Linked DNA regions of Hydrogenophilus thermoluteolus. The protein of the gene in region 1 interacts with the protein of each later gene in a pairwise test. Links are inferred from orthologs where the notes say so. Each region holds a gene or a part of one and is shown on either strand. Other genes may lie near its edges. The genes, in order: HPTL_RS02795 and dnaE.

Region 1 (9,906 bases):
TTTGGCGTAGGGTCGCATTCAGGAAGCAGGCGCGGCAGAATCTGGGTCGTTAGGCTGGTGAGCCAACAAGTACGCGGCAATCAAACCGTTTGCCAAGCCAAAGAGCGTCGCTGTGGCCAGAAACACCGGTAGCAGCCACCAGAGTCCGTCGTGGGGGACGAGCCAGAGGCGAGCCAGGATCAGTTGCCCCCAGATGTGCGCCCACGCCATGAGGAGCGATGCGGTGACTGGGCCAAAGAGACGCCGCGGAAGCCGCAGCGCGACGGCAAGCGTCGCAAGGCTTGCGATCGCGCCAGCCAGCGCGAGGAAGAACCCCGGCGCGAAAAGCTGCCCCAACGCGATGCTCGCGGCGAAGACGCGCAAAAGGCTCACCCATGCCGCCGCTTGCCAGCCGTGACGCCAGCCGACCCAGAGCACGACGATGTTCGCAAGCCCCGGTTTGACTCCGGGAATAGGCAGCGGAATCGCGGCCTCCGCAATGGAAAGCGCAATTGCCGCGGTGCTCCAGCGCGCGATGCGGCGGTCTTCCGCGGTGGGGGTGAGGTGAGCGTGTGTGGCCAAGCGTTTGGGTTTGCTATAGAATGGTTTCTGTCAAACTGTCAGTCGTAATGATAGCAATGTCCCTGCGTCTTTCCGACCATTATCGGGCAACCATCCGCGCAACCGTCAGTGAAGTGTTTGGGGCGGGGGTTCGGGTCTGGCTTTTTGGTTCTCGGGTTGACCCCACTGCGCGAGGGGGTGATATCGATTTGCTGGTGGAGTCGGCAACGCCCATTGCCGATCGCGAACGCAAGGCGTTGCGTTGTTTGGCCCGGTTGCAGATGCGGCTAGGGGAGCAACCGATCGATCTTTTGGTGCTCGATCCCTCGGTTGATCGCCTCCCGATTCATGCCGAGGCTTTACGAACAGGGAAGCTGTTGTGAGTGTGGCGTTGTTGCCGGTTGATCGCTTGGTTGCTACGCTCACGATTGTTTGGCGAGAAGGGGGGCATCTTGCCTTTAGCTGGAAGCGGCTCTTCCAAGATCCGATCACTGTCGATTGGGTCAGGGGATTAGCGGACGATTGGGAGCGAGCGGAACGGTTGGAAGCGTTCGTCTCGCGCTTTGGTCGGATGCAGGATACCATAGCCACGAAATTACTCCCCCGCTGGCTGTTGGCGATTGCCGAGACGCCAGGGAGTCAGATCGAGGTGCTCAACCGCGCCGAGCGGCTGGGGGTTTTGCCCAGTGCCGAGCAGTGGCTCGAGGTGCGTTTGTTGCGCAACCGGCTGGTTCATGAATATCTGGTCGATCCTGCGGCGTTTGCCGACGATTTGCTGCTGGCTCGCGAAGGTACGCTGCTACTCTTTGCGGTCTTCAACGCGGTTCGGGGGTTTGCCGAAACGCGCATGGGGATTGAACACACACTTTTGCCCCCATTGCTGGAGCTACCCCACGAATCACAGGGCGCGGGTTCAGAAAATACCCCATTTCCGTAAGCGGTAGCGCAGTTGGCTCAGCGTGATGCCCAACTGCTGCGCCGCGCGCGATTGGTTGCCGCCACACGCTGCCAACGCGGCACGCAGCCGTTCGGGGGTGAGCGGTGGCTCGTCGGCCTGAGGGGGCTGTTCCACAGGTTGGGGCTGTGCCGCAGGGTGCGCGCGGGTGCATTGGGTGAGGCACTGTGGCGTGATCGCGCCGTCACTGAGCGCGAGCGCACGGGCGAGTACGTTTTCCAGTTCGCGGACGTTGCCGGGCCAGGGTTGCTGCTGCAGCCACGCCAGCGCTTCCGGGGTGATGGGCGCCGGGGGGAGCTGGTCCCGTTCCGCGATGCGCTGGATCAGGTGTTCGGCCAAGAGCGGAATGTCCTCACGGCGCGCGGTCAGTGGCGGAAGATCGACCACCAGGACCGCCAGGCGGTAGTAGAGGTCTTCACGAAAGCGCCCTTCGGCCACTGCGGCAGCCAGATCGACGTGCGTTGCGGCAACGAATCGGACGTCCACAGGGATCTCTTCGGTGCCGCCAAGCGGGCGGATGGTGCGCTCTTGGAGCACCCTCAGGAGTTTGGGTTGGAGCGGCAGCGGCAATTCGGCCACTTCGTCCAGGAAGAGGGTGCCGCCCGCTGCGCTGGCGATGAGCCCGGTGCGGTCGCGGTGGGCGCCGGTATAGGCCCCTTTTTTGACGCCGAAGAGTTCCGCTTCGATGAGTTCTGCGGGGATCGCGCCACAGTTGACGGCAACGAACGGCCCGTGGCGGCGCGGGGAGAGGGCGTGCAGGAGGCGCGCGGTGCGCTCTTTGCCGGAACCCGAAGGCCCTTGGATGAGGACCGGCGCCAGGCTCTTCGCGAAACGGGTGATTTGTGCACGCACTGCGGTGATTGCTGCACTGGTGCCGATCAGTTGCGTCTGAGGGTCGGCCTCGTGCGATGGGGGGGGCGCTGTCGGCGCGGGTACTGCGTCGAGCAGTTTGGCCAACCGTTCACGCGCGACCGGTTTGGTGAGGAAGTCGATCGCGCCGAGCTTGGTCGCGCGCACCGCGGTGTCGATGTCGCCGTATGCCGTGATCACGGCAACGGGAAGCTCCGGTTTTTCTTGGCTCAGTGCTTCGACAAGCTTGATCCCGTTGCCGTCGGGCAGGCGCAGGTCGGTGAGCACCAGGTCGAAGGGTTCACGGCGCGCGCGTTCGAGCCCCTCGGTGCAGGTGGCGGCGGTGGCGGCCTCCCACCCCAAGCGGGCGAGCAACCCCTTCAGGGTGAGGCGCAGATCCGGTTCGTCGTCGATGATGAGCGCACGCATGGCGCTATTGTGCCCGATTTTGGCGCGATGGGCTCTATGCGATAATGGACCGTACCACCCGTGGATACGGCAGATGCAGGAGGGGATCACGATGGCAAAACAAAAAGTGGGATTTATCGGTCTGGGGCTGATGGGGCGGCCGATGGCGCTGAACTTGCTGAAGGCTGGGTTCGAAGTCCATGTCTGGGCGCGGCGTTCGGAGTCGATGCAGCCGTTGCTCGATGCAGGCGCGCACGGAGCCGCGTCGCCTGCGGCGTTGGCCGAAGCGGTGCCGGTGACGATTTCGATGGTGGCCGATGCGCCGGACGTTGCTGAGGTGACGTTGGGGCCGAACGGTGTCGTGCAAGGAGCGCGAGCGGGCCATATCCACGTCGATATGAGCACGATCGCGCCGGGTGCGGCGAAGGAGATCGCCGCGCAGCTTGCGGAACGAGGGGTGCGGATGCTCGATGCGCCGGTGTCCGGGGGCGAGGTGGGCGCGATCGAAGGCACGCTCACGATCATGGTGGGCGGCGACGAGGTAGCGTTTCAGGAGGCGTTGCCCTTTTTCGAAGCGATGGGCAAGAGGGTGACCTACGTGGGCGCGAGTGGCGCCGGGCAGGTTGCGAAAGCGTGCAATCAGGTGCTCACTGGGGTCACGGTGGTCGCGGTAGCGGAAGCGCTCAACTTGGCGCGCGCGGCAGGGGTCGATCCCGAGCGGGTTCGCGAGGCGCTCTTGGGGGGCTCGGCCTATTCCAAGGTACTCGAAAACCATGGCGCGCGGATGTTGGCGCGCAACTTCCGGCCCGGGTTCAAGGCGTGGATGCACCAGAAGGATATGAGAATCGTGCTCGACGAGGCGCACCGCTTGAACGTGCCGACGCTTACCTCTGCGGTGGCGGCGCAGCTCTTCAACGCGGTGGTGGGGTCGGGCAAAGGGGAAGAGGATTCGATCGCGGTGCTGCAAATCTTGGAGGCGATGAGTGGTGCCAATCCCGAAACCTGAACAGAGCGGTGCGCGGCTTACCGCATCGGTGACGCCGCGCAGTAAGCTCCCCGAGGTGGGTACGACCATCTTCACCGTGATGAGCGCACTCGCGCAGGCGCATGGGGCGATCAACCTGTCGCAGGGGTTTCCCGATTTCGACCCCGACCCGGCGCTGTTGGAGCGGGTGGCGTATTGGATGGGTGCGGGTAAGAATCAATATCCGCCAATGGCTGGGGTGCCGGCATTGCGTGAGGCGATCGCGGCGAAGCTCGCCCGCTGTTATGGGTTGAGCGTGGACCCTGAGAGTGAAATCACGGTGACCGCCGGGGCGACGCAGGCGCTCTTTTCGGCAATCCACGCCTTGGTTCATCCGGGCGACGAGGTGATCCTCTTCGAACCCGCGTACGACTCCTACGCGCCTGCGGTGCGTCTCGCGGGTGGTGTGGTGCGCTACGTGTCGCTGCTTCCCCCTACCTATACACCCGATTGGGGGACGTTCGATCGCTGCTTCTCCGCGCGGACACGCCTTGTGGTGGTGAATACGCCGCACAACCCCACGGGCGCAATCTGGCGCGAAGCCGATTGGGCGGCGCTCGCCGAGCGGCTCGACGGCAGTGACGCGATGGTGCTTGCCGACGAAGTCTATGAACACATCGTCTTCGATGGAGCGCGACACGAGAGCGTGTTGCGGCAACCGGGGCTTGCGGGGCGGGCGCTGGCGGTATTCAGTTTTGGCAAGACGTTTCACGTCACCGGTTGGAAGATCGGGTACGTGGTGGGCGCGGCACCGCTGATGGCGGAATTTCGCCGGGTGCATCAGTTCGACGTCTTTACGGTGAGTCACGCGGAGCAGTGGGCCTTGGCCGACTATCTGGCCGAACCGGCGCACTATGAGGGGTTGGCGGCGTTTTACCAGCAAAAACGGGATCGTTTGCGGGGTTGGCTGACGCAAGCGGGGTTCACCCTGCTGCCCGCACAGGGAACCTACTTTCAGTTGGCGCACCATCCCGATTTCCGGCACGAACCCGATACGGCGTTCGTCCGCTGGCTGACCGAGACGGTAGGGGTTGCGGCGATCCCGGTTTCGGCGTTTTACCACGACCACCGCGACGACGGCGTCATCCGATTTTGTTTCGCGAAGCGCGATGAAACGCTCGATGCCGCGGGGCAGCGGTTGGTTGCCGGTTGTGGCCGGAAAGGCAAGGAAGCGTGATGAAATACTTGGTTTTGCTTGTGGTGGTGGCGGGCGTACTCTGGTGGATCCAACGCCGTTGGCAGGCGCCGCAAGCGCCGAGGCAGGAGCGCCCATGGGGCTGGCGGTGGGGTCGGACGCAAGAACCCCCTGCTGCAGCGGACGCGCCGGAAAATGCGGTGCGGGAAGATGCGTTGGTGGCGTGCGCCCGTTGTGGTGTGCTGATCCCCAAGAGCGAAGCCAAGACGCGGGACGGGCGTTACTTCTGTTGTGATGAACACCGCCAACTTGGATCCCGGTGACGGCACTGCTCTGTCGCGTTCCGGGACGTTGAAACGCGCCAGCGACGCGCTGCGGTTGGTCATTGCCGGGTTGCTCTTGGTCGGTGGCCCGACGATGGGGTTGGGGCGGGAGGCGCCTTCGCTCTTTTTCTTCACCGCGGCGTGTTATCTGGCCGTTGCGGTGGCACTGACGGTCTGGCCCAGTGCGACACTCGCTGGCGCGCACAAGGCGGTGGCGGCCGCGGTGGTCGATGCCCTTGCGTTTGCGGTGTTGTTGGCTACGAGCGGCGGCTATGCGTCCGGGTTGCCGACGCTGTTGTTCGTGCTGGTTGTGGTAGCGGCACTCGAAGCGGTGCCGAAAATCGCGCTCTTTCATGCCGCGGTCGCGGCGCTCGCTTTGCTCGGGGAGAACCTGTGGCGGCTCTGGCAAGGGTGGGCGGCAACCGATCCGTTTTTGGTCGGTGCGGCCGGCGGTGCGCTTTTCGTTGCGGCGTGGTTGGCGCAGCGGTTGGGGACGCGGCTGCGGCAAACCGAGGCGGCGCACCAGGCGCAACAGGCGTTGCTCGCGTGGCAGCGTACGGTAAACGATCGCATCGTTCAGGAGCTCGCGGACGGAGTGTTGTGGGTCGATGCGCAGGGGGTGGTCCGCTACGCCTCCCCCCGCGTCGTGGCGTGGTTGGGGGAAGACCCGAGTGACAAGCCGCTTACCGAAGTCCTGCCTGAGCCGATTCATCCTGGTGAGGAGCGGTGGTGGCGCCAGAACGGGCGTTTGTGGCGACTGAAAGGCGGGATGCCGGATCGCAACGGGGTGTGGTTGCTCTTTCTCTCCGATTTTGCCGGAGTGCAGCGCGCGTTCCGGCAGGAGCGGCTGGCGTCGCTGGGTTTGCTGCTTGCTGGGGTGGCGCATGAGGTGCGCAACCCTCTGGCCGGGGTGATGCAGGCGCTCGACCTCTTGCGCGATGCCGCAACGAGCAGCGAGCGCGGGGAGCTGGTTGCGTTGGCCGAGCGCAACGCGGCGCGCATCGCCCATCTGATCGACGAGGTGCTGCTGCTGGGAAGACAGCAGCCCCCAAACCCTGAGGCGGTTCCGTTGGTAGCGTGGCTACGCCGTTGGTGTTCGGAGTTGCCCCAGCCGGAGCAAACGCGCGTTTCGGTGCAGGGCAGCGACGCGATCGCGGCGTGGGTGGATGTGCGCCATCTCCAGACGATCGTCGACAACTTGGTTCGCAACGCGTTGGCCTTTGCCTCGGCGCAACCGGGCGCGGTGCAGGTGACCGTCTCGGCAGCGAACGAGCAGGTGTGCCTCACGGTGGCCGATGACGGACCTGGTGTAGCCGACGAGCTTGCCGAGCGGCTGTTCGAGCCGTTCGTCTCCGGCCGCGCCAACGGGACCGGGCTTGGGCTCTACCTGGTGCATGAGCTGGTGCGCGTAAACGGCGGTGAAGTTCGCTATCGACGTGGCCCCAAAGGGGGGGCCGTCTTTACCGTGCTGTTGCCGCAAGCGGCGCGTTGCGGGTAACCGGCGGATTGGCGCCCCGGGGCCAAAGCAGCCACCAGGTGGCGTCTGCTTTGGTGCGTCCCGCGCGTGCGCCCGCCGCGTGCCCACTCCCCCAGTAGAAGTCGCCGCGCAGAGGCCCTTGGATCGCGCCGCCGGTGTCGAGCGCGACGACCAATTGCGCGAGCGGTTGGGGCGCGTTCGGGGCGTAGAGCCACAGCGGTGCGCCAAGCGGCAGGAACCGCGGGTCGACCGCGACGCTGCGTTGCGCAACGAGCGGCACACCGAGCGCGCCTACGGGACCGTCGGCGGGGTCGCTACTTGGGGGCGGAAGTTCGCGGAAAAAGACGTAGCTGGGGTTTTCCGCTAGGAGCGCATCGCGCGCGTGCGGGTGGGTTTCGAGCCACGCGCGGATTCCAGTCAATGACGCGCGTTCGAGGGGCAGTTCGCCGCGCGCGACCAAGAGCCGTCCGATCGAACGGTAGGGGTGGCCGTTGTGGTCGGCATAGCCGATGCGCGCTTCGCCTCCTTCCGCCAAGCGCAGGCGCCCCGAGCCTTGGATGTGGAGGAAGAAGAGGTCGAGCGGGTCTTTCGCCCAAAAGAGGACGGGAGCAGGAAACCGTGTGCCCATCGCGATGATTTCGCCGCGACTGTAGTACGGCACGACGCGGTTGCCGACCAGCCGCCCTTTGAGACGAAGGTGGCGGGTCTCGGGTACGACGCTTTCGAGCGCGACGGTGACCAGGTCCGGCGGCGGAGCGTGGATCGGAAAGGGGTAGTCCGGGCGTGGCGTGCGGCTTGCGGCGATCACCGGTTCGAAATAGCCGGTCAGGAGTCCCGTCGTGCGCTGGCCATCGGCGGTGTGGGCTGTGAGTTGCCACGGTTGCAGGTTGGTCTGGAGCCACGCCCGCTGCTCGGGTAACGGGGCGTTCGTGGGCAAACCCGCGCACAGAGGCTGCCATTCGCGGTACCGGTTGCTGAGGGTGGGGCAGGCGCGGGCCAACGCGGTGAGTGCGCCTTCTAGGGTGTCGTGCGCGGTGCCGGGAAGTTCCGCCCAGTCGCTGGGCTGTGCGGTGAGCGTGCCCGGAACCGGTTTGGGTGCCGCAGGCTGCTCGATCGGTGCGTGCGCCGTTTCGGGGAGGCAAAGCGGTGGCTGTTGAGCCGTTTGACAGCCGGTGAGCGCCGTCGCGACAAAGAGGAGGGGCGCAAGGAAGCGGCGTGCACGCGGAAAGCGCTGGGGCGGGAAACGGCGAATGCGTAGGCGAAAAGGCCCCTTTTGCGGTTCGATTGCGCGGCGTCGTATCACGGTTCGGGTTCCCAAACGGTTGGGTTTGTGGCGTATGATCGGGGCAGTATAAACGAACGCGGGGAGGATTGTGCGATGTGGGTGGCTGGGATCGAGTTGCTCGTGGTCGCGGTGCTGGTTGGGATCGTGTGGTGGGCGACGCGGCGGCGGCCGTAGCGCGTCACACGCGCCGGGATCGGTACAATGCGGCGTGTTCGTGTGGAGGAACGCAATGGTTTTCGATCGCAACATGATGGCATGGGAAGCGATGGTTCCCATTTTGGAGCGGATTGCGGTGGCGCTCGAAGCGACGAACCCTGGGGCCCCGCTCGTAGCGCCCGACTGGGCCGCTGCCGACGCTTTTTGGTTGCGGAGGGTTGGGGTTCGGGTGAGCTTGGAGCCCGTGCGCCATCCACACCGACTCCGTTTGGCCGATCTGCGTGAGATCGACGCGCAAAAAGCGCGTGTGGTGGCGAACACCGAGCAGTTTTTGCGCGGGTTGCCTGCGAACAACGTGTTGCTGACCGGAGCGCGCGGGTGCGGCAAGTCGTCGCTTGTCAAAGCGCTCTTGACCGAATATGCCGCGCAGGGGTTGCGCTTGATCGAGATCGAAAAAGGGGATCTCGTCGAACTGCCCCGTCTGTTGGAGCGGGTTGCAGACGCCCCGTGGCGCTTCGTGCTCTTCATCGACGATCTGTCGTTCGAGCCGGGAGAGGCAGCGTACAAGACGTTGAAGAGCGTGCTCGACGGTTCGGTTTGGGCGCAGCCCGAGAATGTGCTGATTTACGCGACGTCGAACCGCCGCCACCTGATGCCGGAGTATTTCAGCGAAAACGAAGCGACCCGACACGTAGGCGGCGAGGTGCATCCCGCCGAGGCAACGGAAGAGAAGATTTCGCTTTCGGAGCGCTTCGGGCTCTGGGTGTCGTTCTATCCCTTTTCCCAAGCGGCATACTTGGAGATCGTGGCGACCTGGTTGCGCCATTTTGGTGCGAGCGACGCCCAGATCGCGGCGGCACGGCAAGAGGCGCTGGTCTGGGCGATCGAGCGCGGGTCGCGTTCTGGCCGGGTGGCGTGGCAATTCGCGCGCGATTGGGCGGGACGGCATGGACTGGGTGCAGAGCGCACCGAAGGGCACGAGCGATGAAGCGCGTGGCGGTTGCCGCGGCCGTGCTGTGGAACGAGTCGGGTTCGGTGCTCCTCGGGCAACGTGCGCCGGACACCTTCTATCCCGGTTATTGGGAGTTTCCTGGCGGGAAAATCGAAGCGGGGGAAACGCCGCGTGAGGCGCTCATTCGCGAACTGCGCGAAGAGTTGGGGCTTGAGCTAACCGCAGCGCGCATCGCCCCCTGGTTGTGTCGCCGCCACCGCTACGCGCACGCCGATGTGACCTTGCACTTTTTCCAGGTCTGGGGGTGGCGTGGTACGCCGCAACCGCACGTCCATGCGGCGCTGACGTGGCAGACGCCCGGCGCGTGGTCGGTGGCGCCGATGCTTCCGGCGAACACGCCGGTAGCCGAGGCGCTTGTGCTGCCGCGGTTGATGGTGGTCTCTCAGGTTACGGCCGCATCGAGAGGCGCGCCGGTGGGTTCGCCGGCGTGGCACGACGCTGCGGCGCGATGGGCGGCGTCGATTCAGGCGGCGCGTACCCACGGCGCGGTGATCGCGCAAATTCGGGAAAAGCGGCTCGATCCGGGGGCGGAGGCGGGTGGTGACGCAGCGACAGCGTGCGCCCGGTTGGGAATCGAGCAGTTGGTGGCGATCGCACGCGAAGCGGGTGCGGAACGGATCGTCGTCAATGGGCCGCCCGAATGGGCGGAAGCGGTGGGTGCCGATGGGTGCCACCTCTCGGCGCAGGCGGCGCGGGCGCTTCTGGCATGCGGTGCGGGGCGGCCCGTAGCGCAGGACGGGAT
Region 2 (5,299 bases), 960 kb from region 1 along the record:
ATACCCGGGAGTCCTTTCCAGAACGGGTGCGTGAATGGACCGGCGGGCGCGGTGTCGACGTCGTCTATGATTCCGTGGGTGCCGCAACCTTCGAAGGCTCGCTCGATTCGTTGCGTCCGCTGGGGTTGATGGTCTCGTACGGCAACGCTTCCGGTAAGGTGCCCCCTTTCGATATCGGGTTGCTCGCCGCGAAAGGGTCACTCTTTCTCACCCGTCCGACGCTCTTTACTTATACGGCCGAGCGGGCCAACCTCCTCAAAATGGCGGAAGAGCTGTTCGCTGCGTGGCAAGCGGGGTGGTTCACGGTCGAGATCGGGCAGCGGTTTGCGTTGTCCGACGCAGCCGACGCGCATCGGGCATTGGCGTCACGGCAGACGGTAGCGAGCACGATCCTGGTGCCATGAGCACGCAGGCGCATCCTTTCGTTCATCTTCGGTTGCATACCGAATTTTCGATTCGCGAAGGGATCGTCAAAATCCCGGACGCGGTGAAACGGGCTGCCGCCGAAGGGATGCCCGCACTGGCGATCACCGACGTGATGAACGTCTTTGGGCTGGTCAAGTTTTACAAGGCGTGCCGCAGCGCTGGGGTGAAGCCGATTATCGGGGTTGACGCCCGTGTTGCCCACCCGGATGCGCCGAATGACCCCGAACGTGCCCTTGAACTGCTCTTGATCGTTCGCAACCGCGACGGCTATCGGCAGCTGTGCGAATTGGTTTCACGCGCCTGGCTCGAGAATCAGCATCGTGGCCAGGCGCTCTTGCGCCCGGAGTGGCTCACTCGTGAAACGTGTGCCGGACTCATGGCGCTTTCGGGTGGCGCCCGTGGCGTGCTGGCGCCAGCATTGTTGGCAGGAGAGACACGGGGGGCGAAAGCAGCGCTGGCCCACTGGGCCGGGTGTTTTCCCGACGGCGCGTTCTTTGTCGAGGTGCAGCGTGCGGGTCTCCCCAACGAAGCGGAATACTTGGCGGCAGCGGTCCCTTTTGCGGCAGAGTTGGGTGTACCGGTGGTCGCAACACATCCCATCCAGTTCCTTCGCCCAGAAGATTTCACCGCCCACGAGGTGCGGTTCTGCATCGCCGAAGGGTATGTCCTCAACGATCCCAACCGTCCGCGCCCGTTCACAGAAGCGCAGTATTTCCTCTCCGCCGAGGAGATGGCAGATCGTTTTGCCGATCTCCCGGAAGCGCTCGAGAATACGCTCCTCATTGCGCAAAAGGCGAATTTGACGATCACGTTGGGCAAGAGCTTTTTGCCGGCGTTCCCGACCCCGGAAGGGATGTCGCTCGACGAATTCTTCATCAGCGAAGCAAAGCGTGGGCTCGCGGCTCGACTCGAAGAGCGCTTTCCGGATCCGGAAGAGCGGGAGCGGGAGCGCCCCCGTTACGAGCAACGGCTGGCGTTCGAGTGCGACACCATCATCCAGATGGGGTTTCCCGGGTACTTCTTGATCGTTGCCGACTTCATCAACTGGGCGAAACAAAACGATGTGCCGGTGGGACCGGGCCGCGGTTCGGGTGCGGGCTCGCTCGTTGCTTATGCGCTGCGGATCACCGATCTCGACCCACTCTCCTATGCGCTCCTTTTCGAACGGTTTTTGAACCCGGAACGGGTCTCGATGCCCGACTTCGACGTCGATTTTTGCCAGGAGAAGCGTTATCGAGTGATCGACTACGTGCGCCGAAGGTATGGCGCTCAAGCCGTGAGCCAGATCGCGACGTTCGGCTCGATGGCGTCCAAAGCGGTGGTACGCGACGTCGGCCGCGTGTTGGGTCTTCCCTATGGGTTGTGTGACCGGATTTCGAAGCTCATTCCCACCGAAGGGGTGAAGCCGGTTTCGCTGGCGAAAGCGCTCGAACTGGAGCCCCAGCTTCAAGAGCTGATGGAAGACCCCCAAGACGGGGAAGCGATTCGCCAACTGTTCGAATTGGCGCAACCGCTGGAAGGATTGACGCGCAACGTCGGGATGCACGCGGGTGGGGTACTGATCGCACCGGGGAAAATCACCGATTTTTGCCCATTGTTCGTGCAAGAGGGCGATGACCCCAGCCCGGTGTCGCAGTTCGACAAAGACGACGTCGAAGCGGTTGGGTTGGTGAAGTTCGATTTTCTGGGGCTCAGAAACCTCACGATCATCCGCGAGGCGCTCGATCAGATCGAACGCTTGACCGGGGCACGCCCCGACTTGGCGCGCATGGGATTCGACGATCCTCAAACCTACCAGCTCCTGCGTGACGCGAATACCACCGCGGTCTTCCAGTTGGAATCCGAAGGGATGAAGAAGCTCCTCAAGAAGCTTCAGCCCGACCGTTTCGAGGACATCATCGCGGTGCTCGCGCTCTATCGCCCCGGTCCGTTGGGCTCCGGGATGGTCGATGACTTCATTCTCCGCAAGCAAGGCAAGCAGGCGATCGACTACTTCCACCCGGACCTAAAGGCGTGTCTCGAACCCACCTACGGTGTGATCGTCTATCAAGAGCAGGTGATGCAGATCGCGCAGATCATCGGCGGCTACACCTTGGGGGCGGCCGACCTCTTACGGCGCGCGATGGGGAAGAAAAAACCGGAAGAGATGGCGAAACACCGCGAAATCTTCCGTCAAGGAGCGATCGAGCGCGGCTACGACGAAGCGCTGGCGATGCGCCTCTTCGATTTGATGGAGAAATTTGCCGAATACGGGTTCAACAAATCGCACACCGCGGCGTACGCGGTGGTGACCTACCAGACCGCGTGGCTCAAGCGCCACCATCCTGCGCCCTTCTTTGCCGCGACGCTCTCGTCCGACATGGACGACACCGATGCGGTGAAAACCTTTTTCGACGATGCCTGTGCCAACGGCTTGACGGTATTGCCGCCCGACGTGAATGTTTCGGAGTACCGTTTTCAGGCGATCGACGCGGCAACCATCCGCTATGGCTTGGGTGCGATCAAGGGGGTAGGGGAGCCGGCGGCGAACGCGATCGTCACGGAACGGCAGCAACATGGCCCATTTCACGATCTGTTCGATCTGGTGAGCCGGGTCGACCGGCGGGTGGTCAACCGCCGAGTACTCGAGCAGTTGGTGCGCGCGGGGGCGCTCGATACGCTTCCCGGCCACACCCATTTGCGTGCCCCCGACGGATTGTGTGACCGGGCACGGCTATTCGCGAGTGTGGGACTCGCGCTCGAAGTGGCGGAACAGCGGGCAGCGTCGGCGCAGCAGTGCGGGCTCTTCGACGACGAACCCGAGGCGAACGGATCGTACACCCCCGAATTTCCCGCAGTGCGCCCGTGGACCGAACGGGAGCGGTTGAAAGAGGAGAAATTGGCGATCGGTTTCTTTCTTTCCGGCCACCCCTTCACCGCGTTTGCGGCGGAGTTGCGGCAAACCGTCCCCACCAAGTTGGCGGATTTGGCTCCAAGCCGCGACGCCGTTTGGGTGTGTGGCGTCGTGGTCGAGCTCAGAACCAAAATGGGGGCGCGGGGTCGGATGGCGTTCGTGACCCTCGACGATGGCAGCGAACCGTGCGAGGTGCTTTTTTATCGGGAAGTCTATGACGCGGTGCGGCAGATCGTGGTCGTGGACGAACCGCTCGTCGTGCGGGTCAAGGTTGCGCCGGACGACTATAGCGGTGGGGTTCGGGTCGTTGCCGAAGAGGCGCTCTCGCTTCCCCAATGGCGGGCGCGACAACTCAAGGCGATCGAAATCACCATTCCCGAATCGGTGGTCGATTCTCCAGTTTCGGCGCAACGGTTGAGCGAGACGATCGAAGCTTTTCGCGTGCCGAGTGCGTCGCCCGAAGGGGCCAAAATCGAAATGCGCGTGACGTTTTCCGAGGGCGCAGTGGTGGCCCTGCGCGCCGCACGTGACGCGATTCGGGTCAAACCCGAGGATGCGCTCCTCACGGAATTGCGCGGGTTCCCAGAAGTGAACGTCGCGTTGCGTTACTGAGCTGGCGCAGTAGTGACCTGAGGGGCCCGTTCGTTTTGGAGCGCATAGAGGGCTTCGCTCAACGTCGGATATTCGGCATGCGCCCCCAGTTCGGCCAGAAAACCGCTGCGGGCGAGCGCCCGTTTCGGTTGTGCTTGAAGACCGATCAACCGCAGCGAACCACCGTGCCGTTTGATCTGGCGGTGGAGGCGTTCGAAGAGCTCGATACCGGCATCGTCGATCGAGATCATCTGATGGAGGTCGAGCAAAACCCATTGCGGCCAGGTTTTGCGCCGCAAGAGGGCGTCGAATTTCGGCACCACCCCAAAAAAGAGCGGTCCTGAGAAGCGGTAGGCTTCGACCGAGCCGTCTGCCGCGGAATCGCGCAACGCTTGTGCGGCGGGGTGGTGGGTCAAATCGATGGGGTGGATCGCGCTCAGTCGGGTCATGCGGTGGATGAAACTGAAGCTGGTCAGCAGCAACCCCACTTCCACTGCAATCGTCACCTCAAAGAGCACGGTGAGAAGAAAGGTGATGAGGAGCGTGGAGCGGTAGTTGGGCGGGTAGCGGCGCAGCAACCGCCAATGCATGCGCCGCCAGCTACCCATGTTGTACGCGGTGACCATCACGATCGTCGCCAGTGTTGGCAACGGGACATGGGTCGCGGCAGGGGCAAAAAGGACGATCAGGAGCAGCACCGTGAGCGCGTGCACAAGTCCAGAGATGGGCGTTTGCGCCCCGCAGCGAATGTTGGTTGCGGTGGGTCCCATCGCGCCGGTAGCGGGAAGGCCGCCCACCATCGGAGTGAGCAGGTTGGCAACACCTTGGGCGAAAAGCTCTTGGTTGGGGTTGTGGAGGTCGTCGATCTTTTCATCGGCGAAACGGGTCGTCACCAGGCTTTCGGTGGCGCCGAGCACCGCGATGGCGAGCGCTGCCGGTAAGAGTTGCGTAAATTGAGTCCAATCGACCACGGGGAGCGTGAACGCAGGCAGCGAGCTCGTGATTGCGCCGAAACGGCTACCGATCGTTGCGACCGGGAGTTCGCCCCCCCAGACGATCGCCGTTCCCGCAACCAGCGTGACCAGGGGTGCTGGCAACCGTCTGAGTTTGGGAATGCGCCGTTCGAGCCGTGTCCAGCCAAGAAGGAGTGCTAGGGAACCGAAACCCAGCGCCGCGCTTGCCGGCTGCAGGGTGGGGAGGGCGTCGTAAAGCGCCCGAAGCTTGCCAACGAGTCCGCTCGGGGGAACGGCAAGCGCCAATCCCAGAAAATCCTTGACTTGGGTCAGGATGATGATCACCGCGATGCCGTTGATGAAACCGGTGATCACCGAGTTGGGGATGAGGCGGACCAGGTTGCCCAAACGAAATAGACCGAGCAACAGGAGGATC

Evidence for each region.
Region 2: the proteins of HPTL_RS02795 (region 1) and dnaE interact in binary tests that used the Escherichia coli proteins (3 or more experiments, as listed by UniProt). The link is inferred for Hydrogenophilus thermoluteolus from one-to-one orthologs.

The regions. Positions count from the first base shown.
Region 1 is NZ_AP018558.1:568,449-578,354, forward strand. The notes cover bases 2,847-5,845. They hold HPTL_RS02795 (methionine aminotransferase), read left to right. Parts: upstream 2,847-3,738; coding sequence 3,739-4,953; downstream 4,954-5,845. Other genes in these bases: HPTL_RS02790 (NAD(P)-dependent oxidoreductase), read left to right, coding at 2,865-3,758; HPTL_RS02800 (PP0621 family protein), read left to right, coding at 4,953-5,234; HPTL_RS02805 (ATP-binding protein), read left to right, coding at 5,206-5,845. Outside these bases: HPTL_RS02770 (Gx transporter family protein), read right to left, coding at 19-561; HPTL_RS02775 (nucleotidyltransferase domain-containing protein), read left to right, coding at 624-923; HPTL_RS02780 (hypothetical protein), read left to right, coding at 920-1,477; HPTL_RS02785 (sigma-54-dependent transcriptional regulator), read right to left, coding at 1,454-2,773; more of HPTL_RS02805, read left to right, coding at 5,846-6,732; mltA (murein transglycosylase A), read right to left, coding at 6,695-8,245; HPTL_RS02815 (ATP-binding protein), read left to right, coding at 8,262-9,140; HPTL_RS02820 (Nudix family hydrolase), read left to right, coding at 9,137-9,906. UniProt on the Escherichia coli protein: Shows aminotransferase activity with methionine and histidine as substrates, and to a lesser extent also with phenylalanine.
Region 2 is NZ_AP018558.1:1,528,574-1,533,872, reverse strand. Bases 1-4,131 are described here. They hold dnaE (DNA polymerase III subunit alpha), read left to right. Parts: upstream 1-400; coding sequence 401-3,931; downstream 3,932-4,131. Other genes in these bases: HPTL_RS07440 (SulP family inorganic anion transporter), read right to left, coding at 3,925-4,131; HPTL_RS07450 (quinone oxidoreductase family protein), read left to right, coding at 1-404. In the rest of the region: more of HPTL_RS07440, read right to left, coding at 4,132-5,299. UniProt on the Escherichia coli protein: DNA polymerase III is a complex, multichain enzyme responsible for most of the replicative synthesis in bacteria. This DNA polymerase also exhibits 3' to 5' exonuclease activity. The alpha chain is the DNA polymerase catalytic subunit.